DNA from 2 places in the Lysinibacillus sp. FSL P4-0201 genome. Region 2 is predicted to be linked to the other one. Evidence: riboswitches for the same ligand, from Rfam matches in the RefSeq annotation. Region 2 holds a riboswitch; the other holds the start of a gene.
What was found. A riboswitch is a leader RNA that binds a small molecule or an ion and turns the genes downstream of it on or off. The one in region 2 is predicted to bind cyclic di-AMP.
Positions count from the first base shown of each region.

Region 1 (17,042 bases), 1.9 Mb from region 2:
CCACAACTCGCTCCACTAATTCCATAATATAGCTAGCATAAGCAGTAGCCATAATATCCTCACGAATATGGCGCATTGAATTTAAATGTTCTCCCTGTTGCAAAGTTCCCATGCCTGTATGATGTTGTACCATAAACATCCCATAGGTAAAGGGTTGCGTGATGGAAGCCAATCTACTAGAAGGTTTTTTTGCCCCTCTAGCCATCGTAGCCACTTTACCAGCTTCCCGAGTTAGCAAAATAACAATCTTATTAGATTCCCCATAAGCGCGAACCTTTAATACAATCCCCTCCCATTTATGAAGCATAATCCCCCTCCTTTCTTAAAAGAACTATCCATGCAAAGAGAGCTGCCCAAAATAATTTTGGACAGCTCAAAAATAAAAATGATCAAATACTTCTAGATCCTTTTGTGCCTACAAGAAGAAGTTAACCTAAAACCGTCAATTCAAAATTTGGCGTCTATTCCTGATTCAACGGGCAATGTTCGCCAACGTTACAATTCATTGGCTAAGCCAGTAAAAACTTAATATTCATCATCACGGAATCCAAAATCGCGTAAATGTGTAGCTTTATTACGCCAATCTTTTTGCACCTTTACCCATAGCTCTAAATAAACTTTAGACCCTAGAAGCATTTCGATATCCTTTCGCGCACGTGTCCCTACTTCTTTTAGCAAGGCTCCACGTTTTCCAATAACTATCCCTTTTTGAGAATCACGCTCCACAATAATTGTAGCCGCTACATGAATTTTATCCTCATTTTCTTCATCACGACGAATTTTATCAATTACCACCGCGATAGAATGGGGAATTTCTTCACGCGTTAAATGTAGGACTTTTTCACGAATAAGTTCAGATATAATAAATCGTTCAGGATGATCTGTCACTTGATCAGCTGGGTAATACTGAGGTCCTTCTGGTAAATACTTCGCCAATGTCACTAATAAATTTTCAACATTATTGCCTTGTAGCGCAGAAATCGGTACAATCTCCGCAAAGTCATAGCGCTCTTTATAGCTCTCAATAATTCCCATTAGTTCATCTGGATGAATGGCATCAATTTTATTGATGACCAAAAAGACAGGTGTTGGGTTTCCTGCTAGCATTTCTAGAATAAATTCATCACCTTTACCGAGTTTTTGCTCAGCATTAACCATAAACATAATAACGTCTACTTCACGCAATGTGTTTTTAGAAACCTTCAGCATGAAATCGCCTAGTTTATGTTTTGGCTTGTGAATACCTGGTGTATCAATAAAAATCATTTGGCTATCATCTGTTGTTAGTACGCCTTGTACTTTATTTCGTGTTGTTTGTGGCTTATCACTCATGATCGCAATTTTTTGGCCAATGACACGATTTAAAAATGTCGATTTGCCAACATTTGGACGACCAATGATGGAGATAAAGCCTGATTTATAGCCATTTTTAGTTTCCTGCATTCTCTAAATCCTCCGTCGTAAATGCAAACGGTAGTAATTCGCCCACTGACGTTACCGTCACATCACCTTTTAAGTTCGTTAAATAAACAGGCATAGTTGGAGCACAAAACTCCATCATGACCTGGCGACATGCTCCACATGGGGCGCATGGTCCGTCCGTATCAGCTACAATGGCAATGGCCTCGAATTCGTAAATCCCCTCCGATACTGCCTTAAAAAACGCTGTACGTTCAGCACAATTTGTCATACTATAGCCTGCATTTTCAATATTACAACCGTGAATAACCTCTCCATCTTTTGTTAGTAGAGCTGCCCCTACTTTAAATTTTGAATAAGGAACATAGGCTTTTTCACGTGCCTTTTTTGATTCTTCTAATAATGCATGCATATCCATTGTCATCTATACTAATTCTCCCTCACATTTATGGTTTATTTTCAATTAGAAGACACTCATTTCCATTAAAACCATTTTGGCAGAAAGATGAGTAATCCGATTATAGCACTGAATAGCGCAAATACAAGCACTGCACCTGCTGCAATATCTTTTGCTTGCTTAGCAAGCGGATGTATCTCAGGGGAAGCTAAATCGACTACCCGTTCGATAGCTGTATTCATCATTTCCAGCGCAAACATTAGTGCTATTAATAGTAGCACAATATACCACTCCATACGAGATAAACCTGTCAAATAACTAGCCAGTATAACAATGATTGCACTTACTATATGTGATTTCAAATTTTGTTCTTTACTTGCAGTTATGATGCCTTCAAAAGCATAGCCAAAAGATCGCAAGTATTTTCGCAAATTCATCTAATCTCGACCTAAGCCAAAAGTTTGGAGAATCTCATCTTGCTTTGCAAACATCACTTTCTCTTCTTCTGGCTCCATATGGTCATAACCAAGTAAATGTAAAAAACCATGTACAGCTAAAAAGCCTAATTCTCGCTCAAAGGAATGATTATATTCCTCTGCCTGCTCTTTTGCACGATCAGTCGAAATAATGATATCACCTAATACACGTGGCATACCTTCAAAAGTAACTTCCATTTCCCCTTCACCTAGCTCCTCTAGTGCAAAGGAAATAACATCTGTGGGCTGATCTTTGCCACGATATTCACGATTAATATCTTGAATTGCCTTGTTCGTTACAAACGTCACCGAAACCTCTGTTTCTGGCTCAATATTTTCTACACTTGCAGCATGCTGTAATAGCTTTTCAACAAGTTCGATATGTTGTGCTCCCACTTCATTTGTTTCATCCGTAAAATCAATTGTTAAAATCATAGATCCTCCTACTTATCTGCCTTTGGATATTCAATACGTGAATGGAATATCCCATTCAACGTTTCACAAAGTACTCTCTCTATACATTTTAACTCTTTTATTGAAATATCGCATTCATCAAACTGATTATCTTGGACGCGATCATCGATAATCGCTCGTACTAGCTTCTGAATTTTCTCTGCATTTGGCTCTTTCATAGAACGTACTGCTGCCTCGACACTATCCGCAACACTTATAACAGCTGCTTCTTTTGTTTGTGGTTTGGGCCCTGGGTATCGGAACTTTGCCTCATCAATATTTTTTCCTTCTTCCTTTGCTTTAAACAAGAAGAATTTTAACAAACTTGTGCCATGATGTTGTAAAGCGATATCAATAATTTCTTGGGGCATTTTATAACGTTTTAACATATTGGCACCATCTGTCGTATGGGCGATAATAATCTCTGCACTTGTTTCAGGTGGTAACGAATCATGCGGATTGATGCCCGACATCTGATTTTCGATGAAAAAGGAAGGTCGTTTGGTTTTACCAATATCATGATAATAACAACCTACACGCGCTAATAAACCGTCAGCACCAATCTCTTCACACGCAGCTTCCGCTAAGTTCGCTACCATCACACTATGATGATATGTCCCTGGAGTTTCCATTAATAATTTTTTTAATAATGGATGGTTGGGATTGGATAGCTCAATTAAGCGTAAAGACGAAAGCAAGCTAAACGCCGATTCAAAGAATGGTAAAAGTCCCATCGTTAATGCCCCTGAAAGCAAGGCTGATAACATCGCCGCTATTAAGTAAAATGCTAATTCTGGTAAGCCATAGGATGATTGTGTCATTAACAAATAAAACGCAATAAATGCCATGTTTACAAGGGAAATCACACCAACCGCATGTAAAATATGTGAGCGTTTTTCCACACTACGCAAAAAGAATAGGCTTGCAAACCCTCCGAATATGATATACAGCGTAATTTCCATTTGCATAACTGAAGAATAGCCTTCTTGAAAAATTACTCCTGCTGAAGCAGCCGTCATAACTGTAATTAATACGGCTGCTCGCTCATCTGCTAGCAATCGTACAAGCATCGTCGCTAGTGCTGTCGGGAATAAAAAGGCAATCGTCACATCAAAGCCACTAGAAACTAAGCTAATAAATTTCATTAGCAAAATAGACAAGCTATAAACAATCACTGTCACTAACAGTGCATTACGTTTTTTTCGTTCGTTCGTCTCCCAACGCTCAAATAAAATATACATAAACATCATTTGCAGTAGCGTTAAAATAATAAGCCCTGCTATCGGCTTAAAGGAGGCTTTATTACTAACCATCCCTAATAGCTCTAATTGTCTAAAAGCCTCATTGTCAATAATTTGGCCTTCTTGAACAATAATCTGACCTTGTAAAATTCGTGTCGGCTCTACACTTTCTTTGGCCTGCTGTTTTCGAATCTTTGTTTGTTCTTCGTTAATTGTTTCATTTTCAATAATGCTTGTACGTCCTATTAACACGACAGTATTGAATATTTTATCAGGATATCCTCGTTGTCCACGAATCTTTGTTTCAAAATCATTTTGTGCAACAAAGACGTTCTCTGGTCGGATGGATTTTTGTAAATATTCCTCTACAAATTTAGATAATTGCGTACTTGTTCTAGTTAAATCATCTTCACTTTGTACTAATAGACCTTCCAGCTGAGAATCTGTAAAAATTAACGGCATCTGGTCTTCGTCAATGGATTCAAATTTTTTTCGAAGCTGTGTAACCTGGTCTGCAATAGGAATAGGTTCCTTACTATTTGCAACATCTTTTTTCACTTCCAAAACATAATCAAATAATGATGTTACAATCGCTGCTCTTTGCTTGGCGACATCCTCCGAAAATTGATAGACTGAATCCACTGCATTGGCAGCTTTTTCTCGCTCTAGCTGTGTTTTATAAGTGTCTTCAATCGTTTTAGTAGATCGTACGGTTTCAGGCGCAAGCTGTAATGGTTTGAAATCATATGTAACTCCTTTAACATTGCCATACATGAACCCAAATTGTAGGCCACCTGTTAAAATGAGAATGATGATAAGAAAGTAGCGAAAACCGATAAGCTCTGTAAATTTTCGAAGTTGTTTCTCCATCTGGCACCTCCTCTATCTACCTACTATCATACCAATTCAACATACATTTTTCTCGAAAAATGTATAAGAAAGCAAAAAACAGCTATGCATTTTTGCATAGCTGTCACATTTTTTTCCATATTTTGATTAAATTCGTGGTTTAGGTTTTAACTATACGGATGTTTTAAACCTCGTTACCCCTGTCGCTTCGCTTTCGGGGCAGACTTTAAAACCTGTTGCCCCTGTTGCTTCGCTTTCGGGGCAGACTTTAAAACCTGTTGCCCCTGTCGCTTCGCTTTCGGGGCAGACTTTAGAACCTGTTGCCCCTGTCGCTTCGCTTTCGGGGCAGACTTTAAACCTCGTTACCCCTGTCGCTTCGCTTTCGGGGCAGACTTTAAACCTCGTTGCCCCTGTCGCTTCGCTTTCGGGGCAGACTTTAAACCTCGTTGCCCCTGTCGCTTCGCTTTCGGGGCAGACTTTAAACCTCGTTGCCCCTGTCGCTTCGCTTTCGGGGCAGACTTTAGAATTGCTACGCAATTCTAAAGTTGCTGTTCTTCGTAGGCTTGAATGATTTTGGCTACGATTGGGTGACGTACGACATCGCCTTGTTCTAGTACTTGGAAATGGATAGATTTAACATACTTTAATGTACGTTCTGCTACAATCAAGCCAGATTCTGTATTTTTGGGTAAGTCGATTTGTGTTTTATCACCTGTGATGACCATTTTAGAGCCGAAGCCTAGACGAGTTAGGAACATTTTCATTTGTTGATGTGTTGTATTTTGTGCTTCATCTAAAATAACAAAGGCATCATCTAATGTACGGCCACGCATATAGGCTAAAGGGGCGATTTCAATCGTTCCGCGTTCAATTAGCCGCTGTGTTTGTTCTGAGCCGTAGATGTCGTTTAAAGCGTCGTAGAGAGGTCGTAGATATGGATCAACCTTTTCCTTTAAATCTCCTGGAAGAAAGCCTAGAGACTCTCCAGCTTCAACAGCAGGGCGAGTTAAAATAATTCTCTTAACATGGCCGTTTTTAAGTGCCTGTGTTGCCATGACTACCGCTAAATACGTTTTCCCAGTACCAGCTGGACCAATACCGAAAACAACGTCTTTATGACGGATTGCTTGTATGTATTCTCGTTGACCAATTGTTTTTGCACGAATTGACTTACCTTTCGTCGTGCGTGCTATTTCTTCATCATATAGTTCTGCAAAATACTCGATTGTTCCTTTTTGTGTCATTTCAATAGCTGTTGTAACATCACGTTGATCAATATTAATTCCTTTGCGAATGACCTTCAATAAAGCATGCAGAAGAAATGTTGCCTGTTCCTTAGCATTTTCTTCACCCGCAAGTTGAATTTGTTCACCACGCGTAATGATATGAACATTAAGTGCTTCTTCAACTAATTTCATATTTGCATCGGAAATACCTAGTAGCATAACCGCTTCGTTTGGATTATCCACCTGTAATACAGTTAACTGTTCTGACATAATCATTCTCCTTGTAGGCCTTGTATTGGACTTGCAATGTTTTCATTGACTAAAAATAGAACTTTCCCTTCAACTGTACCATTCCCCCACTTTGCCTGTAAAAGGTTTTCTTTCTTGATGATTGTTTTTGCAGGTAACGAACGTAATACTTTTTCATGCAATAAAGGAATCAGCAATGACTCAATTTTCGATTCATCCAACTCTACTTGCATCGTTTTCGTCTGTTGCTCCTCTACAATTGAAACATAGGGGGATAGCCAATTCGGTAAATCTTTTCTTTGTACATAATCCACCTTTTCCTGATGTATACCCTTTATCAACACTCGCCATTGCTTTTGCTGCAAGGTTTCCACGGTAATTTTTGTTGGAATTTTAAATGAACATTCAAGCCAATAGTCTGCATAAACCTCTCCCTTCGCCCCTACAAAAACTTGATCTGTGCCACTTTCTAATACACCACTTACGAGGACGTCACCCTCGTAGGCTGTATCATTTACTGAAATTTTTCGCTCGCCATGCTGTATATTAAAGTGTGTAATGACACCACTTTTCGTTGCTACTATATGGGAGGCTAATTTATCAGTTGTTTGCTCTGTTTGTTTAGGTGATTCTTGTGGTCTCAAAATTACTCGTCCGCCATGTTTATCAATATGAACCCATGATAGCTCTCGGTGTTGCTCTAACAGCTTTTGTCGTATAGCCGTATTGGAAGGTAACTTTTTTTGAGATAAAGGGGTTTCTAATTGAAAGGTTTCATGAAAGGTCTTACCTAAACGCTGCTCTAGTTCTGGTGTTGCGGCTTCTATGTCCACTCGCCATATGACTTGTGCACAAAGAATTGGAATAGCAATCATAAAGGCTAAGCCCAATAAAGTCCAAATTTGCGCTCGAAAAACTTGAAGCTCATCTGCATAAAATACAGCCATTTTTAAGCGAAAACGTCTTCGTACACGGCGAATTTTTGGTAGATAATGCATCGTCGTTTCAAAGGAAACTTCCTGCTCACGAAAGACAACACGCTTTAATGGGACATGTTGAGCGTGCAATGCTTGAATAAAAGGATGAACATTTTCATGGCGCTTTATACGTATAATAATTGGCCGATTATTCCACATTTTTGCTCACACCCATATTCTTTGTCATTTTCATATGAAGCTCCTGTAGATTGTCAACAGTGAGATGTAGCATTTCTTCTTTGAGCGCATTGATTGTCACTGAATCCGCATTGACAGTAATATGATAATCTGCATAGACAAACGAACAGGTCGTCGCATCTGCATGAATAAAACGGTAGGGTCCAATAATTTTTAATGATTCGTATTCTAACAACTCAAGTAGTGGCGTTAATTGAAATAATTTTTTCATAAAAAATGCCTCCTTCTTCGGCAATATATGCATCGAAAAAGGAGGACATGCTAGTTATTTTCTTTTTGATTTCGGTGGCCCTAATATTTCAGCCATCACGATTGCTTGCATAAGATCATTTTTAGATTGAGGTAGTTGTAAAGTCGAATTTGTGCCAACTGATTGCACTTCTTTTTTTCCAGCAGCTAATCGTCCTCGACCTTCTCGATTAGAAGAACGGCTAGGGATATCTGCTGGAATGACAGCTGGAGCAACATAGCTTGGTATTTCCCTTTTCACTTGTTCTTCAACAAATTTTTTAGGCTCCTCGACTTTCTCATTTTCTGGAATCCAATCTCCTATAAATTCTCGTGCAAAATCTTCAAAACTCTGTGCTTTCCCAGTACGATGTGGTGCTTTCTCCGTAACTGGAGGCTCCACCACGGTGTCTTTATTAAAAGGAGGCATCTGCTTCTGAGGCTTTTTATTTTTTGATTTTCCGAAAATAGAGCTGACTATGGCTATTATGGCGAAGATTATTAACTGTTCCATATGTTAGTTTCGCTCCTTTCCGTTATTAAGCATTGGGTTCATTTTTTTCAGGTTTATCATTGCTTACTTTTGAGATAGAGTCGCGCATCGCTGTATCTGCTTGGATATTGCGATAGTTCATATAATCCATAATGCCAAGATTACCAGAACGTAAGGCTTCAGCCATCGCTTGTGGTACTTCCGCCTCTGCTTCTACTACTTTTGCCTTCATCTCTTGAACACGTGCAATCATTTCTTGCTCGTTTGCTACAGCCATTGCACGACGTTCCTCAGCTTTTGCTTGCGCAATGTTTTTATCAGCTTGTGCTTGTTCAATTTGTAATTCAGCCCCGATGTTTTTACCGATATCTACATCCGCAATATCAATGGATAAGATTTCAAAGGCTGTTCCTGAATCCAAACCTTTAGATAAAACCGTTTGTGAAATCATATCTGGATTTTCTAATACTTCTGTATGACTAGTAGCCGAACCAATTGTAGAAACGATCCCTTCCCCTACACGGGCAATAACTGTTTCTTCACCAGCACCACCGACTAAACGCTCGATGTTGGCACGCACGGTAATACGAGCCTTTGCTTTTACCTCAATCCCGTTCATTGCTACACCTGAAATGAAAGGTGTTTCAATAACTTTTGGATTAACAGACATTTGAACAGCTTCTAATACATCACGCCCAGCTAAATCGATTGCTGCACAACGTTCAAATGACAGCTCAATATTGGCACGGTGAGCCGCAATTAAGGCATTCACTACACGGTCAACATTACCACCTGCTAAATAGTGACTCTCTAACTGATTAATCGTTACAGGTAAACCTGCTTTATGTGCTTTAATCAACGGATTAACAATTCGAGAAGGGATTACACGACGCAATCGCATCCCAATTAATGTAAAAATGCTCACACGTACACCTGCTGCTAATGCAGAAATCCACAATGCAACGGGTACAAAGGTAAAGAATACCGCAAGCACAATGAATAAAATAACTAGGCCAGCAATAGGACCAATCAAAGCTAAATCAAAACCCATTTTCTATTCCTCCATCTCTTTATCTGTTTGTCTCACAACAATGCGTGAGCCTTCAACTTTAATAATTTCTACATGTTGATTGGCATCGATATAGCCACCTTCTGATACAATATCAATGCGTTCACTACCAAGTACCATTGTTCCAGATGGACGAAGTGGTGTAAGCGTTTTCCCAATTTTTCCTAACAGTTCTGTGCGATTCACATTGGATACATACCCTTCTTCTGTCGTGGTTGCATCCATTAACACAAGCCTGTTTAAGACATGCAGTTTTTTTCCGAAAAATTTCATCAGAATCACCATTCCTATCATCGCTATCACAAGCGCAATGAGAATTGCTACTATCATTTGCATCATATTTGCACCTGCCAGTATCAGACTTAGTACTATTAAGACACCACCTAAAATACCAACAATTCCACCGGGGACAAAAAACTCTGCAATTAAAAGGGCTAAGCCAACAATAAATAACAATAATGTTTCATATCCCGCAAAGCCGGCCACCATATGTCCAAAGAAAAATAAACCAAGTGCTGATAAGCCCATTATACCTGGAACACCAAATCCTGGCGAATAAAGCTCCATCACAAGTCCTAAGCTAGCGATAGACAATAGAATAGGTACAATGATGGGATTTGTAATAAAACGAGCTAACTTTTCAGAAAAGGTTGGTTCAATGGGAACAACATCACTACCATTCAAGTTGGTTACTTCTAAAAGCTCCTGAAAATCTTTAACCGTCCCTTCAGAATATTTAACCTTTGCTGCCTCTGAGGCTGATAGGGTTAACAAATTCTTTCCGCCAGCACGGTATTCTGGTAGTTCATAGTTGGTATCTGCCATTGCTAATGCATACTTAGGGTCGCGCCCTGACGTTTCAGCTGCTGCTTTCATTTGTGCAAGCCAAGCGCTATTGGCCTTTAGGTCGGCTGCATTACCTGCTGAATCGATAACTGCCGCTGCACCGATTGTTCCATTTGGAACCATGTAGATCTCATCCGCATGTAAGGCTAAAAACGCTCCTGCTGAGTGCGCATCCTTATTAATATAAGCAATCGTTTTTATTTGCGTTGCATCCATAAGCATGGCGATATCGCTTGCTGCATTCACAAAACCGCCAGGCGTATGTATTTCTAAGATAATCGCCTCTGCATTGTTTTCTTCAGCCTCTTTAAAAGCTCGTTCTAAAAATGCATGAAGTCCTCGCTCTACTTCATTATGAATCGGAACATGATAAACCTTATTACTGGCAAAAGCCGAAGTTAATGGAAACGCTAACAAAAAAGTCATCCATATCACTAGTAAATAGCTGAGGATTCTCCGTTTTCGCATCTTTTTCCCTCCCTTCTAACATGCCTCTCCTCTGTATATACGGTCAATCATGCGAAAAGTTTCACAAATCTTAAAAAATTTATTAATTATTTATCATTCGATCTAATGCCAATTACTAACACTTAGTATGTGCAAAAAAGCCGAATGAATCAAAGTGATTTCATTCGGCTTTTTCATATGTACGTAAAGTTGAGCAATGTAAAATACCTGAAATTAATCAAAAATGTGATTAATTTCAGGTATAACTTTGTCTGCTCAGTGAATCATACAATTGCGTGTTATGAACGTAGGGATTTTTAATGGGAAATTAAATTACCACTTACGTTTACGTGCAGCTTCTGATTTCTTTTTACGTTTTACGCTAGGTTTTTCGTAGAACTCGCGCTTTCTAACTTCTTGAATTGTACCACTTTTTGATACAGTACGTTTGAAGCGGCGAAGAGCATCTTCAAGCGATTCGTTTTTGCGAACGACAGTTTTTGACATCTCTCTTTCCCTCCCTCCGAACACACGTCAATACACAATTAGGCAAATCACCTTCTGTTGTGTACTAAAAAATTATATCGTATTGTCTAATAATGGTCAATAGAAAGTATGCGAAATTATCAAGTGAATTTTTGGTTTTATTTTTGCTCGAATTATTCATACACAATTCGCCCACAATAAAAATAATTACATTTTCCTAACAATTAAGGGGTTTACAAAAAATAGAATAAGGGCGTAGAATAATCACATTCAATTTCATATCGGCCAAATCTCAACTATTTGAGAACGGAGGAACCAATCTTTTGGGGTTAATTCTGCTTTAGCAGAAGGGATGAGAAAGCTCTTTCGCCATCCTACCCGTCAGCTAACTTCGTCGGCTAAAGCGAAGGAGGTCGTTATTGACCACCATTATTAGCATGCTTTCTACCCTTTTCATGCTCTAATCGTAGGTCTTTTTATTATGCCATCTAACAAACAGTTGTTTACTATTCAGAATTGAGGAAAAATTAAATGAACAATTTTAAAAGAGCATTAAATCCTCCCAAAATTCTTGTATTGGGCTTTGCCCTTATCATTGCCATAGGTACGTTTCTTTTAACAATGCCATTTTCTACTGAGGATGGGAAGGGTTTGGCCTTTTTAGATGCTTTATTCACTGCTACATCAGCTACTTGTGTCACAGGTTTAATTGTAGTTGACACAGGTGATACCTTCTCTATTTTTGGCGAAGTGGTCCTTTTATTCTTAATCCAAATTGGCGGTTTAGGATTTATGACATTTGCCACATTATTATTTTTACTGCTTGGAAAGAAAATTTCATTAAAAGAAAGACTGCTGCTTAAAGAAGCATTTAATAATATCTCCATTGCTGGTCTTGTTCGATTAGTGAAAAGAATATTACTCTTTACAGCATGTATTGAAATAATCGGTGGTCTAATTCTATCGATTCGTTTTTCTTTTGATATGCCTATTGGAAAGGCCCTTTATTTTGGATTTTTTCATGCCATATCCAACTTCAACAACGCGGGCTTCGATTTAATGGGTGGCTTTAACGGAATGACTGCCTATGTTGATGACCCCTTTGTTGTTTTCACCATCTGTGCTCTTATTACAATCGGTGGATTAGGCTTTATTGTGATGAATGAATTGTATGAATATCGTGTAACTAAAAGGCTTTCTGTCCATTCAAAAATAGTCTTAGTAACGACACTTTTGCTCACTGTTAGCGGAACCATTTTGATATTTTTGTTTGAGTATGGCAACCAAAAAACTCTTGGACCATTATCCGAATGGGGTAAAGTATTAGGTTCCCTTTACCAAGCAGTTACACCACGAACTGCTGGCTCCAATACACTGGCTATTGGGGACTTAACGCATTCTACATTATTTTTAATGATTCTTTTCATGTTTATTGGGGCAGGCTCTGGGTCGACTGCTGGAGGTATTAAAATCACAACCTTCGCTGTTTTAGTAGCTACTATGTGGTCACAAATTCGAGGAAAAGAAGATGTCGTTCTCTTTAAACGTAGAATTGTTACTGAAACTATCTTAAAGGCTTTGACGGTTACAATGTGTGGAGGATTAATTGTTGTAGTCGTGACGATTATTCTCAGTATCACGGAACAGCATCATAGCTTTATGATGTACTTATTTGAGGCTACCTCTGCGTTTGGTACTGTTGGTCTTTCTATGGGCCTAACTCCAGAGCTAACACCTGCTGGTCGTCTTCTTCTGATTATTACAATGTTCGCAGGAAGAGTAGGACCATTAACCATTGCTTTTGCCATTGCAAAACGAAGAAAAAAAGAGAGTTTCCGCCACCCAAAAGGAAATATTATGATTGGATAACCAAATGAGAGGAAGACAGAACGCTATGACCATTAAACAATACGCTGTGATTGGCTTAGGTAGATTCGGAACAAGCGTCGCTCGCAGATTGCATGAAGCTGGACAGGAAATATTAGGAATTGACATAAATGAAGAAAGAGTAGAGGATGCCGAACCCTATGTGACTCACGCTGTGGTTGCAGATACAACAGAAGAAAAAGCCTTAAAATCGATTGGTATTGGTAACTTCGATTGTGTTATCGTAGCGATCGGTAATGATATGCAATCTAGTATTTTAACCGTCTCTTTATTAAAAGAGCTAGGGATCAAAAAAGTGATCGCAAAGGCACTTGGTAAAAGACATGGGCAAGTGTTAGATAAAGTAGGAGCTGATTGGATTATTTACCCAGAAAGAGATATGGGTGAACGTGTAGCCAATCAACTCCTATCCCCAAATATGTTGAATTATATCGAATTATCAAAGGAATACAGCATTGAAGAAATTATGATTCCTTCCAAAATGGCCGGACAAAACCTTCGGGATTTAGACTTGCGCGCAAAATATAACGTCAGTGTAATTGCGATTGTGCGCGAAGGTGAAATTATTATCTCCCCTTCTCCTGAGCAAATTATTGAAAAGGAAGATTTATTAGTAATGATTGGTCATCGAAAAGATCTTAGCTTATTCTCAAATATTCAGTAACCGCAAAAAGGCTGTGTCAAGTTCACCTTGATACAGCCTGCCATTTTTGTCTTAGAAAACTTTCTTTTGATCTCTATCATCTTTTAAAATTTCAACAGCCTCTCTAAAGCGCTGAGAATGAACAATTTCCCGTTCACGTAAAAACTTCAAGCTATCATTTAAATCCGTATCATCTGATAAGTCAATAATCCATTGATATGTGGCACGTGCCTTTTCTTCGGCTGCTATATCCTCATACAAATCCGCGATAGGGTCACCCTTTGCTTGAATATAGGTTGCTGTGAATGGTACCCCCGAGGCGTTTTGATAAAATAGAGCCCGATCGTGATTTACATAATGATCACCCAATCCAGCTTCTTTCAGCATTTCTGGTGTTGCATCTTTTGTTAGCTTATAAATCATCGTGGCAATCATTTCTAAATGTGAAAATTCCTCTGTTGCTATATCGGTCAATAACCCTACTACTTTGTCAGGAATCGTATAGCGCTGATTCATGTAGCGTAGAGCTGCTGCCAGTTCCCCATCCGCTCCTCCATATTGTTCAATTAAAAACTTTGCAAGCATTGGGTTACATGTACTAACTTTTACCGGATACTGGAGTTTCTTTTCATAATACCACAAAGATTTTTCCTCCTAGTCTTTTGTTTAGACTTGCCATGGCCATGGTGTATCAATCCAGTTAAAAGGATAATTCGAATAACTTCTCCCAAAATTCATGAGTGGTCCATATTTTTGCTCAAAATCAATTTTAAGTTTCATACTTTTCTCTGTATTTTCATTAAATTGCTGAATGGCGTCATAATCGTGTGGATGAGTGTCTAAATAGAGGTTTAATTCAACAATGACGAAATCAATTGCTTGTATTTCTTCTAATTGCTTATAAAATTCGGGCGGCATCTTTTTAGTCATGCTTCCTCCCTCCTTTTAGGGGAAATGGGTATGGGCTAAACAACTGTGGCCATAGTGTTCCTGCCATTAGCGCTTCTCTTGCGGTTGGAAATTGTGGAAGTCCAGGTGGTTGAAAACCCATATATAGTTGTGGGGGTGTTGCATAATACTTAACTTCTATAGGCTTACAAGGATCAAAGGGGCTAATATAGGGCCTCCAAGACTTATACTGTGTAAACATGACATCCTCCTTTCTGTATTTACATTCATCAGTGGAGTATATGTGCATAGAAAATTATTATGCTGATTAAACACAAAGAAGCCATAAGCTCATGTCAATGTACACATGAGCTTATGGCTCTATAAAAAGATAATATTAATAGTTGGAGTCGGCAATTAAACCATTCATAATAGCTACACCAGAGCTAGCCCCAATACGAGTCGCACCTGCTTCTACCATTTTTTTCATGTCCTCTAAGCTACGAACACCACCTGATGCTTTTACACCAAGTTCTGGACCTACAGTTTTACGCATAAGCGCGATATCCTCTGCTGTTGCTCCACCAGTAGAAAAACCTGTAGATGTTTTCACATAGTCAGCACCCGCTGCTACAGCTAACTCACATGCCTTCACTTTTTCTTCGTCTGTTAGTAAGCATGATTCAATAATGACTTTTACAAGTGCGCTATCTTTAGCTGCTTCTACCACTGCTGCGATATCTGCTTGTACAAGGTCATAGTTTTTATCTTTTAACGCACCGATATTAATAACCATATCTACTTCTTTTGCACCGTTAGCAATGGCGTCTTTTGCTTCAAATGCTTTGACTGCTGGTGTATTGGCACCAAGTGGGAAGCCGATAACCGTACAAACTAACACGTCTGTACCCTGTAATAATTCACTGCTTCGCTTTACCCAAGTTGGATTTACACAAACAGAAGCAAAGTTAAATTGTTTAGCTTCAGCACATAATTTTTCAATTTGTTCTTTTGTTGCCTCAGCCTTTAATAATGTATGATCAATCATACGTGCAAAATTTTTTTCCATTGTTGAACGCTCCTTCATTAAATAAGATGTACGTACCTCTTCGAATCATATCATTTTTTTGCGATGGCGTCTAATTTCTTTCTATATAATGAACACCCAAATATAAACATTACAGAACGAGTCATGTTTATCTGAAGTCCTCAAAAGATTATATAGAAAGTGATAACTTAATTATTTCACAAAAAAATCTTATATGTACTGATTTTATAAGGATTATGTTATCATAAATCACGTATCTAAAATATGTACAACGAAAAACTTATTAAATGTTTGGAAACACAAGGTAATGTGAATTGAAAGGATGATATATATCATGAGTAACGAGCGATCAAAAATCGTGAGTTTTCATACTCTAGGTTGTAAAGTAAATCATTACGAAACAGAAGCAATTTGGCAGCTGTTTAAAGAAGAAGGCTATGATCGAACAGAATTTGATCAACAAGCAGACGTTTACGTCATTAATACATGCACAGTTACGAATACTGGAGATAAAAAATCACGTCAGGTTATTCGTCGAGCAATTCGCCAAAATCCGGATGCAGTTATTTGTGTAACGGGATGCTATGCACAAACATCCCCTGCAGAAATTATGGCAATCCCTGGTGTTGATATTGTTGTTGGAACACAAGATCGTACGAAATTACTTGGTTATATTGAACAATATCGTGCGGAACGACAACCGATTAATGCTGTACGTAATATTATGAAAAACCGAGTATACGAAGAATTAGATGTACCAGCATTTACAGACCGTACACGTGCTTCGTTAAAAATCCAAGAAGGCTGTAACAATTTCTGTACATTTTGTATTATTCCATGGGCACGTGGTTTAATGCGTTCTCGTGACCCACAAGAAGTGTTACATCAAGCACAGCAATTAGTAGATGCTGGTTATCTTGAAATTGTCTTAACTGGTATTCATACAGGTGGCTATGGTCAGGATTTAAAAGATTATAATCTTGCTCAATTACTACGTGATTTAGAGGCCAATGTAACAGGCTTAAAGCGTCTTCGTATTTCATCTATTGAGGCTAGTCAATTAACAGATGAAGTAATTGAAGTACTACGTGAATCAAAGATTGTCGTGAATCATTTACACATCCCTATTCAATCTGGTTCTGATACGGTATTAAAACGTATGCGTCGTAAATATACAATGGAGTTCTTCGGTGAACGTTTAACAAAATTACATGAGGCTTTACCTGATTTAGCTGTTACTTCTGATGTAATCGTTGGTTTTCCAGGTGAGACAGAGGAAGAGTTTATGGACACATATAACTTTATTCGCGATCATAAATTTTCTGAGCTGCACGTTTTCCCATTCTCTCCTCGTACAGGAACCCCTGCTGCACGTATGGAAGATCAAATTGATGAAGACATTAAAAATGAGCGTGTGCATCGACTCATCTCTTTAAACGATCAGCTAGCAAAAGAGTATGCTTCTCGTTTTGAAGATCAAGTGCTAGAAGTTATCCCTGAAGAATTTGTGCATGATGACAGT
Region 1 is NZ_CP151995.1:3,082,516-3,099,557, forward strand. Features, by position in the region: gene recO (DNA repair protein RecO) at 1-307, opposite strand, end outside; gene era (GTPase Era) at 526-1,443, opposite strand; gene MKY76_RS15510 (cytidine deaminase) at 1,430-1,843, opposite strand; gene MKY76_RS15515 (diacylglycerol kinase family protein) at 1,903-2,253, opposite strand; gene ybeY (rRNA maturation RNase YbeY) at 2,254-2,727, opposite strand; gene MKY76_RS15525 (HD family phosphohydrolase) at 2,736-4,856, opposite strand; gene MKY76_RS15530 (PhoH family protein) at 5,375-6,331, opposite strand; gene MKY76_RS15535 (sporulation protein YqfD) at 6,334-7,446, opposite strand; gene MKY76_RS15540 (hypothetical protein) at 7,436-7,696, opposite strand; gene MKY76_RS15545 (hypothetical protein) at 7,751-8,227, opposite strand; gene floA (flotillin-like protein FloA) at 8,253-9,257, opposite strand; gene MKY76_RS15555 (nodulation protein NfeD) at 9,261-10,589, opposite strand; gene rpsU (30S ribosomal protein S21) at 10,902-11,075, opposite strand; cyclic di-AMP (ydaO/yuaA leader) riboswitch at 11,328-11,469, shown strand; gene MKY76_RS15565 (TrkH family potassium uptake protein) at 11,586-12,923, shown strand; gene MKY76_RS15570 (TrkA family potassium uptake protein) at 12,949-13,605, shown strand; gene MKY76_RS15575 (manganese catalase family protein) at 13,657-14,226, opposite strand; gene MKY76_RS15580 (spore coat protein CotJB) at 14,251-14,514, opposite strand; gene MKY76_RS15585 (spore coat associated protein CotJA) at 14,507-14,734, opposite strand; gene deoC (deoxyribose-phosphate aldolase) at 14,870-15,541, opposite strand; gene mtaB (tRNA (N(6)-L-threonylcarbamoyladenosine(37)-C(2))-methylthiotransferase MtaB) at 15,855-17,042, shown strand, end outside.
Region 1: linked by a shared signal. The riboswitch ahead of MKY76_RS15565 (TrkH family potassium uptake protein) and the one ahead of MKY76_RS01465 (APC family permease) in region 2 are both predicted to bind cyclic di-AMP.

Region 2 (17,042 bases):
TAAATGCAATTAAAATGGAGATAAATACTAATGGCATTGCTACCATTTGGAGCAGTTTAACATACCCAGTACCGATAATATTGTACCAAGATGTTGTTTTGGCTAATACTTCAGAATCGAGACCATAAATAAAATGAAGTCCAAGACCAAGTACAATCCCTAAGCCTAAACCGGCAAAAACACGATTAGAAAACTTAACGTGCTTTTTATTCATAACATATAAAATTCCAACGAACACAAGTAACACTGCTACGTTAAGAATGATTTGTAAATTCGACAATGGAATGCCTCCTAAGATGTTTTATAATAATGTAATCGAATTATATACCTATAATCCCTATAATTCAAGTATGTTTTATTAAGATTAATAAATTCCTATAACAAAATGCTTTCTTGCTAAGGATTATACCCCGAAAAATGGCGTAACAATCATCCTCTGGCAATGGATTAATCACGGAAAAGCTCATAAAAAATGTTTGTAAATGTATAGCTATTTTAATCAATGCCACTACATTTGGTGACAAATGAGTAACTGCCCCTATACTGTTAGTTTTTAACAGTGCAGGGGCAGCCTTTTAAGCATTATTTCTAATTACAAATCTTGGTTCGTAGTCACTAATGATGTCAAACACACCGTCATTATAGCAGTAGATATGATGTTCTACGGTAGGAATTTCTTTGCTTCCAATCCACGGGAGTTGATCAAACCATTCTATATAATCTGAATTGCTCATTTTATAAAACCATTCTGCTGAAGAATTTTTAGATTGTTCTTGGGTCATGGCTTCAGTGACCATGTCTACTAAATCAGATCGTGGGATTTCTCCAGTATAGCGAAAAGACCAAACATAATCTTGAATAGGAGACATCTTATCATAGATAATATCAACTTCTGTATTGTTTCGATCTATTAATGTTAAGCAGAGCCCTCGATCTGTATAATTCAATGTGGCATTAATGATTTGGGCTCTTTCTAAGCAAGTGACGGGTTGCCAAATGTGCAGTCTTCTTGAATCCATCTAAACCTCCTGTAACCAAAATATATATCAATTTTATTTAAATTTTCATATATTTTACATATTAGTTCCACAAATCTAACATAGTTTGCTAATGAACAAAATAATTTTGTTGTTTATTAATGAGGTAACAACTACCAGCTATTTTTTTACACTGCTTTTTTACATGTGTTACCGCATTGGATAATTGTTCCACAGAGTCAAAATACTGATATTCATTCGTAATAACGGCAATAGATAAAGATGTGCATGTTAAAGGTTCCAGTTCGCCAGATCTATTAGCTACCTGAACATATGCTAGATCCTCTAACTCGTAAAAACTAAGTATGTTGGCATCAAAGTCATCAATAATTTTTTGACACATCTTTTCTACCTCGTAATAAGGTAGAATGGCTACAAAATCATCTCCACCAATATGTCCTAAAAAATCCTCTACGCCGCAGATATGTCTTTTTAGTATTTCTGTTAAATACCGTAAAATTTTATCGCCTTTATTAAAGCCATATGTGTCATTGTAGGATTTAAAGTGATCTAAATCAAAATAGATTAAACTATATTGCGATAGCTGTAATGCTTCTTCTAATTTTTCATCGATTAATTTATTGCCTGGAAGACTACTTAATGGATTCAGGAAGCTTGCAATGGCTACTTGTGTATCAACGAGCTTTAACAATAACTCTCGAATACTAACCATGCCATAATAAAGATTGTTTTTCGTAACGATGACATCATCATATAAATCCTCAGGAGGTCTAGCCATAGCTAATGTACTAACCTCTGTGATCGGTGTATTACGATCAACGATTAAAGGATTTTTCTTTATCATCAGCTGATTTTGACGTTCCATTAATAAATGATAGCCATACCGAGTACCGATTTTTTGATAGAAATGTGTGCGTGTAATATGTCCAATTGGTTTTTCATCACGCACAACAACAACGCTACGCAACGATGGATTACTTGTAAAAAGTACATCTAATTCTTTATTTTTCACAAATTCATCAATACATGGAACTTTCTCAATGACTTCCCCTATCTTCATGGTCACCCACCCTTATTTTCCCCATATATATTTCCTTTGCAGGCTTTCCTATCGCATATCCCTGTGCATAATGAATGCCAATACGATGGAGATAATCAAGCTCTTCTTGTCTTTCAATCCCTTCAGCGATGATTTTAGTATTGGCTTGTTCAGCATATTTCATTAACAATGTGACGAGCTGCTGTTGTTCACTATTTTGGTCTATGAATTGAATTAATGAACGGTCTAGCTTAATAAATTCCGGCTTTAAATAGATGAGCGTTTTTAAACTATTATAACCTGATCCTACATCATCTACGGCAATGCGATAGCCCTGTGATCGATAATGCGATAATACACGTTCAAACTCCACAAAATCTATTACTGCACTTCGCTCAGTTAGTTCAAAAACCACTTGCTGAGGTTTGATTCCAAGCTCCTTCAATAATTGTAGTGTTTCGCCACTGTGATATTTTTTATCTAATAAAACATTCGGATGTATATTAAGGAACACTAAAAAGTTTTTATTCACCAAGTCTTTGTGTAAACGTTCCTTGAAACGTTTCAAGGAAAGATTTCTACAAAAACATTCAAATAAAAAAACGCAATCTGTTTGTCCTACAAACTCGTAAAACTGGTCCACACTGTTAAATAATGTTGAGGGTAATGGTCGATTTAAGGCTTCAAATCCTATTGTTTGCTGTGACTGTAAATCTACAATAGGTTGAAAGTATGTATGTAAATCGTTATGTTGAATAATTTGTTTCAATGCCTTTAAACGTTTCATATATAACGAACTACTTTGATGCTGACCATATAAATATTTAAAAAAAGAAAATATATTACTTGTTTTTATACTTTGTCCCACTACAGACTCCATCCCTGCACCTCTTCAATTGGTTATTATGGTTCATTGTACGCTTTGATTGTAAACAGACTGTGAATCGAATGTAAAAAGAGCAAGTTCCAGTAATAGGTTTTAACAAAACTCTTTTCTAGTTAATATTTCACAATATTAAAACTATTACAAATAATTTATTTGATATAAAATGATATTAGTGTATGATTGTAATAATAGGTTTATATTACCTATTATATTTTTTTGTGTTTTTACTGTATTGGTCTTAATAGGAAAACCTATTTAGATAAAAATTATTCAAGGGAGGATCCTGTTAATGAGCTTGTCTATTCAACAATTATTGGAGAACAAAGGAATTACACCGAAACCTGAACACCTTGAACTATTAAAAACACGCTGGGAAGGTATGCAGTCACTTCGCAGCAATTTAGAAGGTATTGCGATCGATGATGCAGACATCGCCGTACGTAGTATTCCTGGAGGTGATCACATTGACAACTGATTTACATTTAAAATCTGTTGAAGAGTTGGCACCTTTACTTGCATCAAAGTCGCTATCTCCCGTGGAATTAACGAAAGCTATTTTAGATTTTGCTGAGGAAAGTCAGCCTAAAATTAATTCCTATATGGCTTTTTATCGGGAAGAAGCCTTAGCAAGGGCAAAAGAAGTTGAACAGGAGATTCTCCAAGGTCATTATAAGGGTATGTATCATGGGATACCTATGGCCTTAAAGGACAACTTGTATTTTAAAGATAAAATAACAACGATGTCCTCAAAAATTCATAAGGACTTCGTTTCTGATTATGATGCGACAGTGGTTGAAAAGCTACGTGATGCTGGTGTTATTTTCACTGGGAAATTAAGTATGCATGAATATGCATGGGGAATTACCAATAACAACCCTCATTACGGCCCTGTTCGTAACCCATGGGACTTAGATAAAATTCCTGGTGGTTCAAGTGGAGGCTCTGGTGCGGCTGTTGCAGCTGGAGCAAGTGTTGCTTCACTAGGGACAGATACAGCAGGCTCTATTCGAATTCCATCGTCTGCTTGCGGCATTGTAGGTTTAAAACCTACACACGGTCGTGTAAGTAAATACGGCTGCTACCCGCTAGCATGGAGCTTAGACCATATTGGTCCGATGACAAAGACAGTTAAGGATGCAGCGGGCTTGCTCGAAGTCATTGCTGGTTTTGATCATCGAGACCCTACTTGCGTGAATGTTCCAGTAGACAACTATGAAAAGCAGCTTACTGGCAATATCAAAGATCTAGTGATTGGTATCAATGAAGAATATTTCTTTAATAATGTTGATGCTGATGTAGAGAAGGCTGTTAGAGCAAGTATTCAAAGCTTAGTGGATTCAGGCGCTAAAGTAGAAGTGGTGCGTATTCCTTCCCTACAATATGCAGAATGGGCAGAGCTTGTGACGTCTCTTTCAGAGGCAGCAGCTATACACCATTCAGATTTACAAAAGAGACCACAAGATTTTGGTGACGATATTCGTCTGCTATTTGAGCTTGGTGAGTTGCCTTCTGCAGTCGATTACTTGCAGGCTCAGCAGGTACGTCGTCAAATCAAGCAGGAGTTTACAGAGATTTTTAATAAGGTAGATGTGCTCATTTCCCCTACCCTACCTGTTATAGCTAGTACAATTGGGGATGATTTTGCAGAGTTAAACGGTCAAAAAGTAGATTTAATTGATAATATTATCCGCTTTACAGGCCCTAGTAACTTAACAGGCTTACCTGCCCTCTCGGTTCCTTGTGGCTTTAAAGGAAACTTACCAATAGGTCTACAAATTATTGGCCCAGCCTTTAAAGAAGGACGCATTTTAAATGTAGGCTATGCTGTTGAGCAAGCAAATCCACAGAGAAATAGAAAACCAAATATTTTTGCTAATATCTAAACGATAAGCACTAGAAATCTGCTCACTTCACGGTATACCACTGAATGAGCAGATTTTTTTGTGGGGGAAACCTGCTAGCATTCATAGTAATGGTTTTTTATGAACAAGTAATTTTATAATAGAAGCTAGAAGCTTACTACAGGAAAGGCAATGATCCATTCATGAATGTAGAAAAATTTTTACAACTACCTATTACAAAAGACTTCACTGTTATTGCTGGTCACAACGGCTTAAATAAAGCTGTTCAAAATGTAGAAATATTAGACTTTGAATTTTCACCTGATATCCACCATGTCAGGGATACTATCTTTACCCCCAACAGTGTTGTGTTAAGTAGTTTATTATTTGCAAAGCAAAAGCCTGAGTATTTATTCAATGCTGTTAAAAATCTAATTGAGCTTGGGGCGAGTGCTTTAGCCTATAAGCCTGTTATTTTTAAGGAATTACCTGAAGAAGTTTTGTCGTATGCAGAGCAGCATAATTTCCCTATATTGCGCTTTGGTGGAGATGAGTTTTTTGAAAAAATCATTTTAGAAACAATGGCTTATGCTAAGACACAGGATTATTCCTACTTTTTAGAGACGATTTTACGAAGGTTAATGGAGGAAGATGTAACACAGGAGCAAATCAAATCCATTTTACAACAGCTCAATAAGCCCTTTGAAAGATATGTATTTATAGCAAATTTACGAGTTGGTGACACAATCCATCCGAACTGGATGCAGCCCTTTTACTCGTTGGAGCCACTATTAAAATCGGGTATGATTTGTTCTTATAAAAAAAGTCTATTTATCATCATGACACATCCATCTCAGCAATTCCAATTTGAAAGGGTTTTACATGAATGGCTAGCATTATATGCCATACCCACTGATACAATCACTTTCGGCTATAGCAGTTGTAATGATACCCAGACTGGATTCCCAATGGCATTACGCGAAGCTTTTTTTGCCAATATTTTCGCTGAAATCGATATGCTCCCTAGCTGTCATTATAAGAATCTCGCGTCTAATTGTTTATTAATCGAGTTATACCGTAAAGATGCAACATTCGCTATGGACTATGTTACCTCCTTTTTAGCCCCTTTACTTGATGATAAGGCTGATCCAGACTTAATGGAGACCGCCATAACTTATATCATTAAAAAAGGAAATATTAAGGAAGTTGCTGTAGCACAATTCTGTCATCCAAATACAATTCGCTATCGTATGGCTAAAATACGTCAGCTAGTAGCACCCATAGATAATGATTATGTTTTTTATGAACGCCTAGCTGCAGCCGTTAAATTGTACTTATTACATAGCAAAATGAACAGTGACTAATCGCTTTGGAATAAGTACAAAAAAACGCCTGAATATTTAGAAATAAAATCAAATTCTTTTCTTCTCTCTTATGCTATTCTATTGAAGTTAGGAGGAAGAACACATGAAAACTTACATAGCTGATGGCATGTTATTAGTTACTGCAATCGTGTGGGGTAGTGGATTTGTTGTAACGGCCATTGCTCTAGAATATTTAACAGCTTATCAAGTAATGGCTGGCAGATTTTTATTAGCTTCAATCATATTAACCGTTTTATTTGGCGCCCGCTTAAAAAAGGCTTCGAGATCAGTGATTTGGAAGGGAGCTTTATTAGGTACGATTTTGTATATAGCGTTTGCCCTTCAAACAGTCGGACTGCAATATACAACACCATCTAAAAATGCCTTTTTAACCGCAGTTAATGTCATTATTGTTCCTTTAATAGCATATGCAGTTTATAAACGGCGTATCGATGGCTACGAAATCATTGGTTCGATAATGGCAATTGTGGGCATTGGCTTTTTATCATTACAAGGCTCATTGACAATGAATATAGGTGATGCCCTATCATTAGCTTGTGCTGTTGCTTTTGCCTTTGATATCTTTTGTACAAACCTTTTTGTTCAAAAAGAAGATGCCATTGCTCTAACTATTATTCAGTTTCTCACAGCATCCTTTATAGGTGTTCTCGTTGTCATTAGTCAAGGTGAAATTCCTACGTCGCTTGAAAAAGAGGCAATTTACTCGCTTGTTTATTTAGGGATTTTTTCTACGACAATAGCTTATCTTTTCCAGAATGTGGCCAATCAATATACAACTGCCACAAAGGCTGCGATTATACTATCAACGGAATCTTTTTTCGGCATGGTTTTATCCGTTATCTTCTTGCATGAAATGCTAACAAGCCGTATGGTCGTTGGTGCCGTCCTTATTTTACTAGCTATACTAATTGCCGAAGTGAAACCCGCACATCCAAAAAAGAAGCTAATGAAAGCACTCGATAATCAGATCCCCAAATAGTTTCAGTTTATACTGGAACTTTTTTTATGTTTATTAAACTCGACTAGTAATAATGCTTGTCGTAATCCCCACAACTAGCACTGTAATTATAGATAATAGCAAGGTCGAGGTTGATAGGAGGAAGCCGCCTATAACAATCACGATGGAATCAATAAAAAATATTAATATCCCAACATTGATACCCGTTTTATCACAGATAAATTGTGCTATCAAGTCAGTCCCCCCTGTGCTTGTCTGAAATCGCAGCATTAGACCAATACCAAAGCCTACAAGTATTCCTCCAAGAATGGCACTATAGAGCGCATCAATTTGCACAAGATTGCGGACAGGCTTTAAAAAATCGATAATGAAGGAAGACGTTAGTAAGCCATGTATACTATTGTAAAAATAGGTTTTATATTTAAACCACGCAATAATAAAAATTGGAATACTAATGATAATAATCATTAAACCAATTTGGAGCTTATATAAATAATGTAAAATTAGCGCTAACCCTACTACTCCCCCATCTAAAATTTCATAGGGCGTTAAAAATAAGTTTATTCCTAACGACAATGAAATACTTCCTATTATAATGACTAGACTTTTTGTAAAGAAATACATACAACCCCCCTCCGTGTCTATGCATGTCTTATAGTATGAAAATAGGTTATTGAACATGTTATGAAATAACCTTAGATGATTAGCCATTTTTATCGAGTGTATTTGCTAAATTTCTTCGAAACTTATTCAATTTATTTCCGTATATACAGATAAATTTTAAATTAACAAAGGGGATTATGATATGGAGCATGCTTTATTGGAACAAGTTAAACATACTAGAACTTTTTTAAGACAAGAACAATTGGAAACAATCTTTGAAGAGTTTGATGGTCAACGAATGCGCTTAACAGAGGTACAGCGCTTGGAGAAATACCGTAAAATGCTTGAAAGTCCTTTTCGCTTTTTCCGTGGAAGTGCCTATCTCTTTTATTTTGATATGACAAAATCCGCTTCAATCTTCCATACTCCTGATAGAAAACCGACTTGGATTCAAGGTGACATGCATATGGATAACTTCGGTGCTTTTCAAAATGAAGCTGGCTCCATTGTTTTTGATGTCAATGATTTCGATGAGGGCTATGTCGGTTCATATTTATACGATATTATTCGTATGAGTATTAGTATTGCACTTTATTTAGAAGAACAAGGCTTACATAAGACAACCCAAGAAACGGCTATTCAACATTTTCTTAATAGTTATATCAATCAACTAAAACGATTTGAGCGTAAACAGGATGATCCTCTAACACTCATTTTCACAAAGAACAATACCAAAGGACCCGCAAAGAGGTTATTGAAAAAGCTTGAGAAACGCCAACGATCCCATTTTTTACAGGATATTACGTATCTCAATGAAGACGGCGAGCGTGCTTTCTTATGGAATGAAGAAATTCAACCAGTCACTGCTGAGGAATACAGTGCCATTTCAAACGCACTTTCTACATATAAAATTAGGGACATAGCTTATAAGTATGGCTCTGGTACAGCTTCAATCGGTTTAAAACGTTACTATATTTTAGTGGAAGATGAAAAGGGTGCATCAGGGGTTGAAAATTTAGTGTTAGAAATGAAAGAAGTACGCACAGCCATTCCTGCCTACTTTCTTCCCTATCAGGATCTGTTTTGGGCTCATTATGAGCACCAAGGAGCACGAGTAGTTGGAACTCAAAAAGCCATGCACCACTTAGAGGATCCACATTTAGCCTTTATTACAATGAATGGTCAGGAATTTTATATTCGAGAACGTTCTCCTTATAAAAAGAAGATTAAGCCTAAAAACTATAAGGATGTAGAGGATTACTTTACAACAACATCACTTATGGGGAAAATTGCCGCTAAAATACATGCACGAGCTGACATCGATTATTCTCATGTTTTTACCTATCACAGCGAGGAGGAGATTTTAAAAGCGATCGGTAAAGAACGGAATGTATTTATAGAACATACAATTTTACAAGCAATGAGTTACAAAGAAACCGTCTATACAGATTATGACTTATTCAAAAACTGGGTTGAAACAAAAATGTAAAAAGGGACCTTCACTTTTAGCGAAGGTCCTCTCATATTGAATATTATTTTTGCTTGGCCTTCATACGAGCAAGTAAAAAGCCGCCCTTAAATGATTTAGGCTCATACGAGATAATAAACGCATTCGGCTCAAATTGCTCTACTATTTGAAAGAGCTCTCCTTCACGATTCCTCTTCGTTAAGATCTCATATTTATAGCGGTTACTATCTCGCCCTTCTCCTATATAAATCGTGACTGCAAACCCTTCGTGGCGAAGAAATTTCACAAGCTCTTCATTCTTATTTTGCGTATTAATGGTTGTATAAACATAGCCTATCGCTAGCTTTCGTTCTATTTTTGCTCCTAAAAATATACCTAATCCAAACCCAACTGCATAGACAACCATAGATAACATACTTTGCTTCCCACTGAAAACGAGTGAAAGGCCAAATACATACACCAACATCTCCAGCATACCAAATATCGCTGCAAGAAATGTGATATTCTTTACCAAAAATATTGTTCGTAATGTTAAAAAAGGTACATATACTAATTGTAGGATTAAAATTAAAACAATACTTTGCATTTGTGCTAGACCTTTCTGAGAGTAGTTTTATATAAGTATATGTTGAAAGAGAGAGTTACATGCGATTTCAACAACTCTATTTTAAATTCCCTTTTAGTCTAATGTTAAACATTTCTTATGACAGTCTAAAGTTATTTTAACGGAACAAATTTTAACTAAAATCATAATCTATAGTTTAAAACATACAATCCATAACAACAAAAAAGTGACACCCCCTCAAATCTAAATCAATAGATAAAAGTAGGTGACACTTTCTTTTCATGAAAATATGTAAAATATTTAGATGAATATTATTTAATTATCTTTTTATACTTCCCCGTGCATCGGGTCTTTTTTATGCTTTGGCCCAATCATGTTGAATAAAATATTTAGGATAATCGCTGTGACTGAACCACAAACAATACCATTTGACGTTAAGATTGAAACGCTTGTTGGCAGTGCATCAAAAATGCCAGGAACCACTGATACACCGACACCTAAACTTACTGCAATCGCAGCAATCATTGCGTTTTCCGCTGATTCATTCATAACAGGTACAAGCATTCCCATACCTTGTGTAATCACCATACCGAACATCGCAAGCATTGCCGCACCTAGTACAGACGTTGGAATAATCGTTGTTAATGCTGCGATTTTTGGTAGGAAGCCAAGTGCTACTAGTAAACCACCTGTGATGTAAATGACTTTACGGTCTTTTACGCCAGACATACGCGTTAATCCCACGTTTTGTGAGAATGTTGTGTATGGGAAGGCATTGAAAATACCACCGATTACTGAAGCTAGACCTTCTGAACGGTAGCCACGAGCCAAATCTTTTGAATCTAATTTTTTATTACAAATATCACTTAGCGCAAAATAGACACCAGATGATTCTACTAAAGATACCATTGCTACAAGTGTCATGGTAATAATCGCCGTTACATCAAATGTTGGCATGCCAAAGTAGAAAGGTTGTACCATGTGAAATACATTAGCATCTGCAACTGGGGTGAAATCCACCTTGTCCATGAAGGCACCTAAAACAGTACCTACTACTAATCCTATTAAAATAGAAATAGCACGAACAAAGCCCGTAGAAAAGCGATAAACGACTAAAATGACAACCAATGTAATAAAGGCTAAAGCTACATTAGAAGCAGAGGCAAAATCCTCAGCACCTTGTCCACCTGCCATATTGTTTAATGCTACTGGTAATAAGGAAATACCGATAATTGAAACAACTGACCCTGTTACGACTGGTGGGAAGAATTTCACAAGCTTGCCGAAGAAGCCCGCAATTATCATTACAATTACACCAGAGGCAATAATAGAACCATAAATGTCCGTAATACCCTGCTCTGGGTTTGTACCAATCGCAATAATTGGACTTACCGCTGTGAATGTACAGCCAAGTACTACAGGTAAGCCAATACCAATGAATTTACCTGAATAAACCTGTAAAAGTGTAGCGATCCCGCACATCATAATATCAATCGCTACTAAATACGTCATTTGTGTTGAATCGAAGCCAATTGCCCCCCCGATAATCAGTGGCACTAAGATGGCTCCAGCATACATTGCAAGTAAATGTTGAATCGCTAGCGCAGTCGATTTAAAGGTATTCATTACGCGCGAGCCTCCGTAGCAAATGTTACTTTGCCATCTTCAAGAGAATCTACAATTGCTAATGACTCAACGCGAACACCTTGCTCACGCAATAATTTTCCGCCATCTTGGAAGCCCTTTTCAATAACAATTCCAACTCCCACAACATTCGCACCCGCTTGTGCAGCAATATCAAGTAAGCCTTTGACAGCCTCACCATTGGCTAAGAAATCATCTACAATTAAAATATTGTCATCTTCGCTTAAGAAATTACGTGAGACAGAGATCTCATTTGTTTCATTTTTTGTGAATGAATGTACCTTTGAAGAATAAAGGTTATCTGAAAGAGTTAATGATTTACGTTTACGAGCAAATACGACAGGCGCGCCAATTTCTAAGCCTAACATCACGGATGGGGCAATACCTGAAGATTCTATTGTTAAAATCTTTGTAATCACTTGATCAGAGAAACGATTTGCAAATTCATGACCAATTTCCTTCATTAGCATCGGATCAATTTGATGGTTTAAAAATGAATCAACTTTTAATACGGATGAAGATAATACTTTACCCTCTTGCATAATTTTGTCTTGTAATAACTTCATTTCTTTCATATCCTTCTTTCGTAAAAAATTATAAAAAAACGCTGAATACTTTGATTCCATTCTGCTACGAGTGGAGCAAAGCATTCAGCGCAAAAACGTCGAAATGAATAGAAAACATCATTAAAATTGAAGTTCTCTAAAAGCATTGCTACCCATAGTCGATTCATTTACGGTAAATCGGTAGAAACTTGCGAGCCCTATTCTCGCTATTATATGAGTGGATTTGTATGAAACTATCAGAATAACCAATTTATCACTTTATTCGGTAAGGGCTACTATCTCTCACCAAAAAAAGTTTAATTTTTCGGAATTTAATGGTATTTCGGAACTTTTTAATTGTAAACGTTCGTGTTTTCAATCAACGTACTGATTATAACAGACTATTTTCTAGCTTGCTAGCATTATTTTGATAAATGGAACGGTACTGTCATAATGACGACATTTCTGTGAAATAACAGTGATGTACGAATGAGAAGACTCGATTGGTTGTGTAGCATATGATGCCATCCTTTTTTCGGCAAGAATTGAGGGATAACAACTGTTACTTTATGACCTGTCTTCGTACATTGATGTTCTACTTTATCAATAAATTTAATTAATGGCTGTGTAATGCTGCGATATGGTGAATAGTAGGTAACTAATCGTACATCAGGTTGCCAAACGTTCCACTTCTCTTCAAAAGCTTTTGCATCTGCTTGATCGAAAGCTACGTAAAAGGCTATCACTTTATCAACCTTAAGTGATTTGGCATAATGTAGAGAGTTTTCAACCACCTTTGTTATACCAGCTACTGGCACAATAAAAACATTCCCCTCAATAGTAGCCAGTTCCTCATGATTTAATCTTAACTGTTCTCCAACAGCTTGATAATGTTGCTTAATGCGATGGAATACAAAAATAATAATTGGTAAAAAGATAAACACTGGCCATACTTGAGGCATTTTTGTCACAAAAAACATCATTGCCACGATGAAAGAGATAGCAGCTCCAATTGTATTGATTGTAAATCTTGCTACCCAGCCTTTAGGTTTTTCGCGCCACCATTTTCTCATCATTCCCGTTTGCGCTAATGTAAAGGGAATAAATACGCCTACTGCATAGAGCGGAATTAAATGCTCTGTGGCCCCGTCAAAAAGTATAATTAAAAAAATGGCTGCAATACCTAGCATTAAAATACCATTTGAATAGCCAAGACGGTCCCCACGAATTTGGAAGATTCGTGGGATAAAACCATCCTTCGATAAATTTACAGCAAGCAAGGGAAATGCTGAATATCCTGTGTTTGCGGCAAGTACTAAAATCATTGCCGTTGTGCCCTGTACAATATAATAAAGAAAATTCCGACCAACACTAGCTTCTGCTAGTTGGGAAACGACTGTTGCTTCTGCTGTTGGTGCAACGCCATAAAAATAAGCTAGACTAACAATCCCGATGAATAAAACGGCTAAAATGGCACCCATTGCTAAAAGCGTTTTAGCAGCATTATTTGGAGCAGGATTTCTAAAATTAGGTATGGCGTTAGAAATAGCCTCTACTCCTGTTAACGCTGAGCTTCCTGAAGCAAATGCCTTTAATAAAATAAATAGGCTAATCCCTGCCACTGGTGTGCCAATCTTTGGATGTAGCTCTGCAGGCACCTGTCCAGTTGCCACATTATAGAGCCCAATCCCGATTAGCAACAGCATAACGCCTACAAATAGATAAACTGGGTACGCCAAGATAGAGGCTGACTCTGTTACACCTCGCAAGTTTAAAATCGTTAAGAAAATCACAAATATAATAGTAATGGGTACATTATAAGCATGAAGACTTGGAAATGCAGATGTAATGGCATCTGTCCCGGCCGACACACTTACTGCTACCGTTAAAATATAATCAACAAGCAAAGAACCCCCTGCAACAAGACCTGCATTCACGCCTAAATTTTCTCGTGATACGACATAGGCGCCTCCCCCATGTGGATAGGCGAAGATAACTTGACGATAGGATAAAATCAGTGCCACGAGTAGAATAACCACTCCAGCGGCAATAGGTAAAGAATACCAAAACGCCATTGTACCTACCGTCATTAGGACAATTAAAATTTGTTCTGGTCCATAGGCTACTGATGACAATGCATCTGACGATAATATGGCCAGTGCCTTTGTTTTACTGAGCTTTTGTTCCCCTAACGCATCGGATCTTAATGGTTTGCCGATTACATAACGTTTGAATGAGGATTTCATTGATAAACACCTTCTAGTTTCATAGAATGTGTTTCGCCTTTCTAAATTACATCAAAAAACGCCTACAAGTCATCACTAAATAAGACTTGTAGACGCTCATCCGTCTGCCAAGCTCCACTTTTCTGCTCTTAACGCTTACGAGGTTAGCTGTCGGATTCGGGCCTGAGTAGCCCTACTCCTCCACAAGGAAGAGATTCACCCCAAGAATGGCTATGCCATCCATCAAAATTGGTTCCCCCGCGTTTAGTTGCTTCAGCGATTTAGAAATTTGAAACTTTTATAATGATGTCATATTACGCCTGCTAATTGAAAAAGTAAAGAAGAAAATTTTTCTCTTTTTTGAGTAAAAGCATAGGCTTTTTTGAACATATAAATAATCGCTTCTTAAAGAAAATTTCCTGAATACCTAGTCAATACCCACAATATAAACAATAAAAACTGCCTTAAAGGTATATTCTACCTTCAAGACAGCTCATTATATTAGTCATCAAAGCCTTGTTCAAAGTCGATAATGTTCCCAGAGACTGCATCCACATCTACTTCGTATTCATATTGACCGTCTTTCAGTTCAATTTCATATACACCATCATCAAGCTTAATTTTTGTCACTTTACCCTTTGCTTTTGTTTGGGCTGTCTTGATAGCCTGCTCTTTTGTAATTATTTTTGTTGTAGCAGTCGTAGCAGGAATATGATCATCCCAATCATCGTCATCTAGACGTTCCTTTTTCTGCTTGAGTAATTTTCCACTATAAGCATCAAATTTTAAATCATATTCTTCTGTATCTGTATACACCTCTACTTCATAAATAGAGCTAAACTGATTTTGGTCAAATTCGATATTGGCAACTGTACCATCCACTACCGCTAGAGCTTTCTTCTCAATTTCCTGCATGGATAAGACCTTTTTTTCTTGGGCATTTCCTGATAATAAAGTCGTCGAGCCAATCGCTGCACCCACTCCCAGTGTAATTACTAGTGCTGGAATCATGATCATTTTTTTCATGTTCATCTCTCCTTTGTTTTATCTAAACTTAGCTTACCAAGTGAAGATGATAGAACTATAAGAGGAACATTAGAATTTCATGAGAATGATTTAATGATCGTCATCCCATGTTACAGACAGTACTTTTCCTGAAACAGCATGAATTTGAAATGTAGCTTCGTCCTCCTGCGTTTCAATCTCAATTAAATAGTAACCACCCTCTGAGGTTTCTTCAAAATCAACTGAATCCACTTCACCCTTTAATTGCTTAAGGGCTATTTGAATGGCCTGTTGCTCAGTAATAATAGGCTCTTCGATAGGTTGTTCTTGTGGCTCAACCTTTTTCTCAGCCAGTAGTTCGCCAGTATAACCATCAAACGTTAAATCCTTTTGAATTTCCTCATTTTCAACACGTACAGTGTAAATGGAGTCTGTAAGCATAACGCTTTCTACATCTCCATATTCCTTTTTAACCATTTGTCTGATCTGCTTTTCTGTTAATAGTAATTTACTATGTCCTTCTTTCAGGATTAGATCAGTCACCTGTTGTGTCGTAACATCGAGTATAGCTGCATACTTGACATCGTCACGCGTAAAAAGCATTTCAAAGGTATTTCCTTGTTTTTCAACCTGTGTAACATGACCATTGTAGATAGTCTCAATATGCCGAATAGCCTGCGCTTCACTAAGAGGTTGAACGTAAAAATAACGATGTTGAACAAACCAAATTACTCCACTACAAAGAAGGATAATAACAACAATTACTAACATCCACTTTTTCATTGCTGTCCCTCCTTTGGTATACATAAAGTAAAGCTTGAGCCTTCCCCTAGCTTACTTTTCACATCTATCGTTATACTTAATTGTTGTGCCAGTTCATGTGCAATTGCTAGCCCTAGCCCTGAACCACCTGTTTTACGATTACGATCCTCTGTTACACGATAGAAACGCTCAAACAAATGAGGAATATGCTCGACTGGAATACCAATACCAAAATCTTGGATGGTAATACGTACATGGTTGGTTGTTTCAGTGGCTTGAATACGTACTTCATCCTCACTATATTTCCTAGCATTATCCAGCAAAATAAAAAGTAGTTGCTTCAATATTTTTTCATCACTATAAATAAATTTTGGTATCTGCGCATCAATTCTAAATGTTCGATGATAAGCCTGTTCCATTTGTGAAGCTACTTTATTTAAGAAAGGGGCAAGCTCTAGTTGTTCGAAATGAACGTCCAATTGCTCTTTGTTTTTAGCTAGCTCTAGCAATTGCAACACCATTTCATGCATACGAGATGATTCATTGGCAATGGCTTGTAAGGATTCCTGAGCAACCTCACGATTATCAAAACCCCTTCTTAGGAGTAGTTTTGCATAACTTTCAATGACAGTTATAGGAGTTTTTAACTCGTGAGAGGCATTTGATACAAATTCTTGTTGCTTTTGATAATGCTGTTCAAGCTTCTCCATCATTATATTAAAAGTGCGGTTAATGTTTATTAACTCGTCCCCACCTTTTTCTGTAGTATCTATTTTTTCATATTTCCCAGTAGATGCACTTTTGTGCATGGTCTCATTTAAACGTTCTAGCGGTAATAAAATAAGTCGCCCAAGTACCAAGCTCGCTAGGAAAATTGGAATCGTTGCAACAAAAGATACAACAACTAAGATGACCTTTAACAAATCTAATGTCCGTTCTACTTCTTCCATAGATTGCTGTAAGGTTATGTCCACCACCGTTCCGTCGATCCAAATAGCAGGCATAGTGAAGGTAATGGCAGGGACTTCTTGCATTTCAAGAGAAGCTTGAACCTTTGTTTTCAAGCGTTCACCATCATAAATATAAACAGCACCATCTGTTGGCATATAAGCTCTTAA
Region 2 is NZ_CP151995.1:305,231-322,272, reverse strand. Features, by position in the region: gene MKY76_RS01530 (L-cystine transporter) at 1-280, opposite strand, end outside; gene MKY76_RS01525 (hypothetical protein) at 576-1,019, opposite strand; gene MKY76_RS01520 (GGDEF domain-containing protein) at 1,108-2,058, opposite strand; gene MKY76_RS01515 (EAL domain-containing protein) at 2,036-2,917, opposite strand; gene MKY76_RS01510 (hypothetical protein) at 3,213-3,398, shown strand; gene MKY76_RS01505 (amidase) at 3,388-4,806, shown strand; gene MKY76_RS01500 (PucR family transcriptional regulator) at 4,968-6,128, shown strand; gene MKY76_RS01495 (DMT family transporter) at 6,232-7,128, shown strand; gene MKY76_RS01490 (YitT family protein) at 7,162-7,731, opposite strand; gene MKY76_RS01485 (DUF2252 family protein) at 7,913-9,199, shown strand; gene MKY76_RS01480 (DUF2179 domain-containing protein) at 9,243-9,764, opposite strand; gene MKY76_RS01475 (nucleobase:cation symporter-2 family protein) at 10,071-11,369, opposite strand; gene MKY76_RS01470 (xanthine phosphoribosyltransferase) at 11,369-11,953, opposite strand; purine riboswitch at 12,089-12,190, opposite strand; gene MKY76_RS01465 (APC family permease) at 12,355-14,178, opposite strand; cyclic di-AMP (ydaO/yuaA leader) riboswitch at 14,297-14,446, opposite strand; gene MKY76_RS01460 (PepSY domain-containing protein) at 14,659-15,183, opposite strand; gene MKY76_RS01455 (PepSY domain-containing protein) at 15,274-15,945, opposite strand; gene MKY76_RS01450 (HAMP domain-containing sensor histidine kinase) at 15,942-17,042, opposite strand, start outside.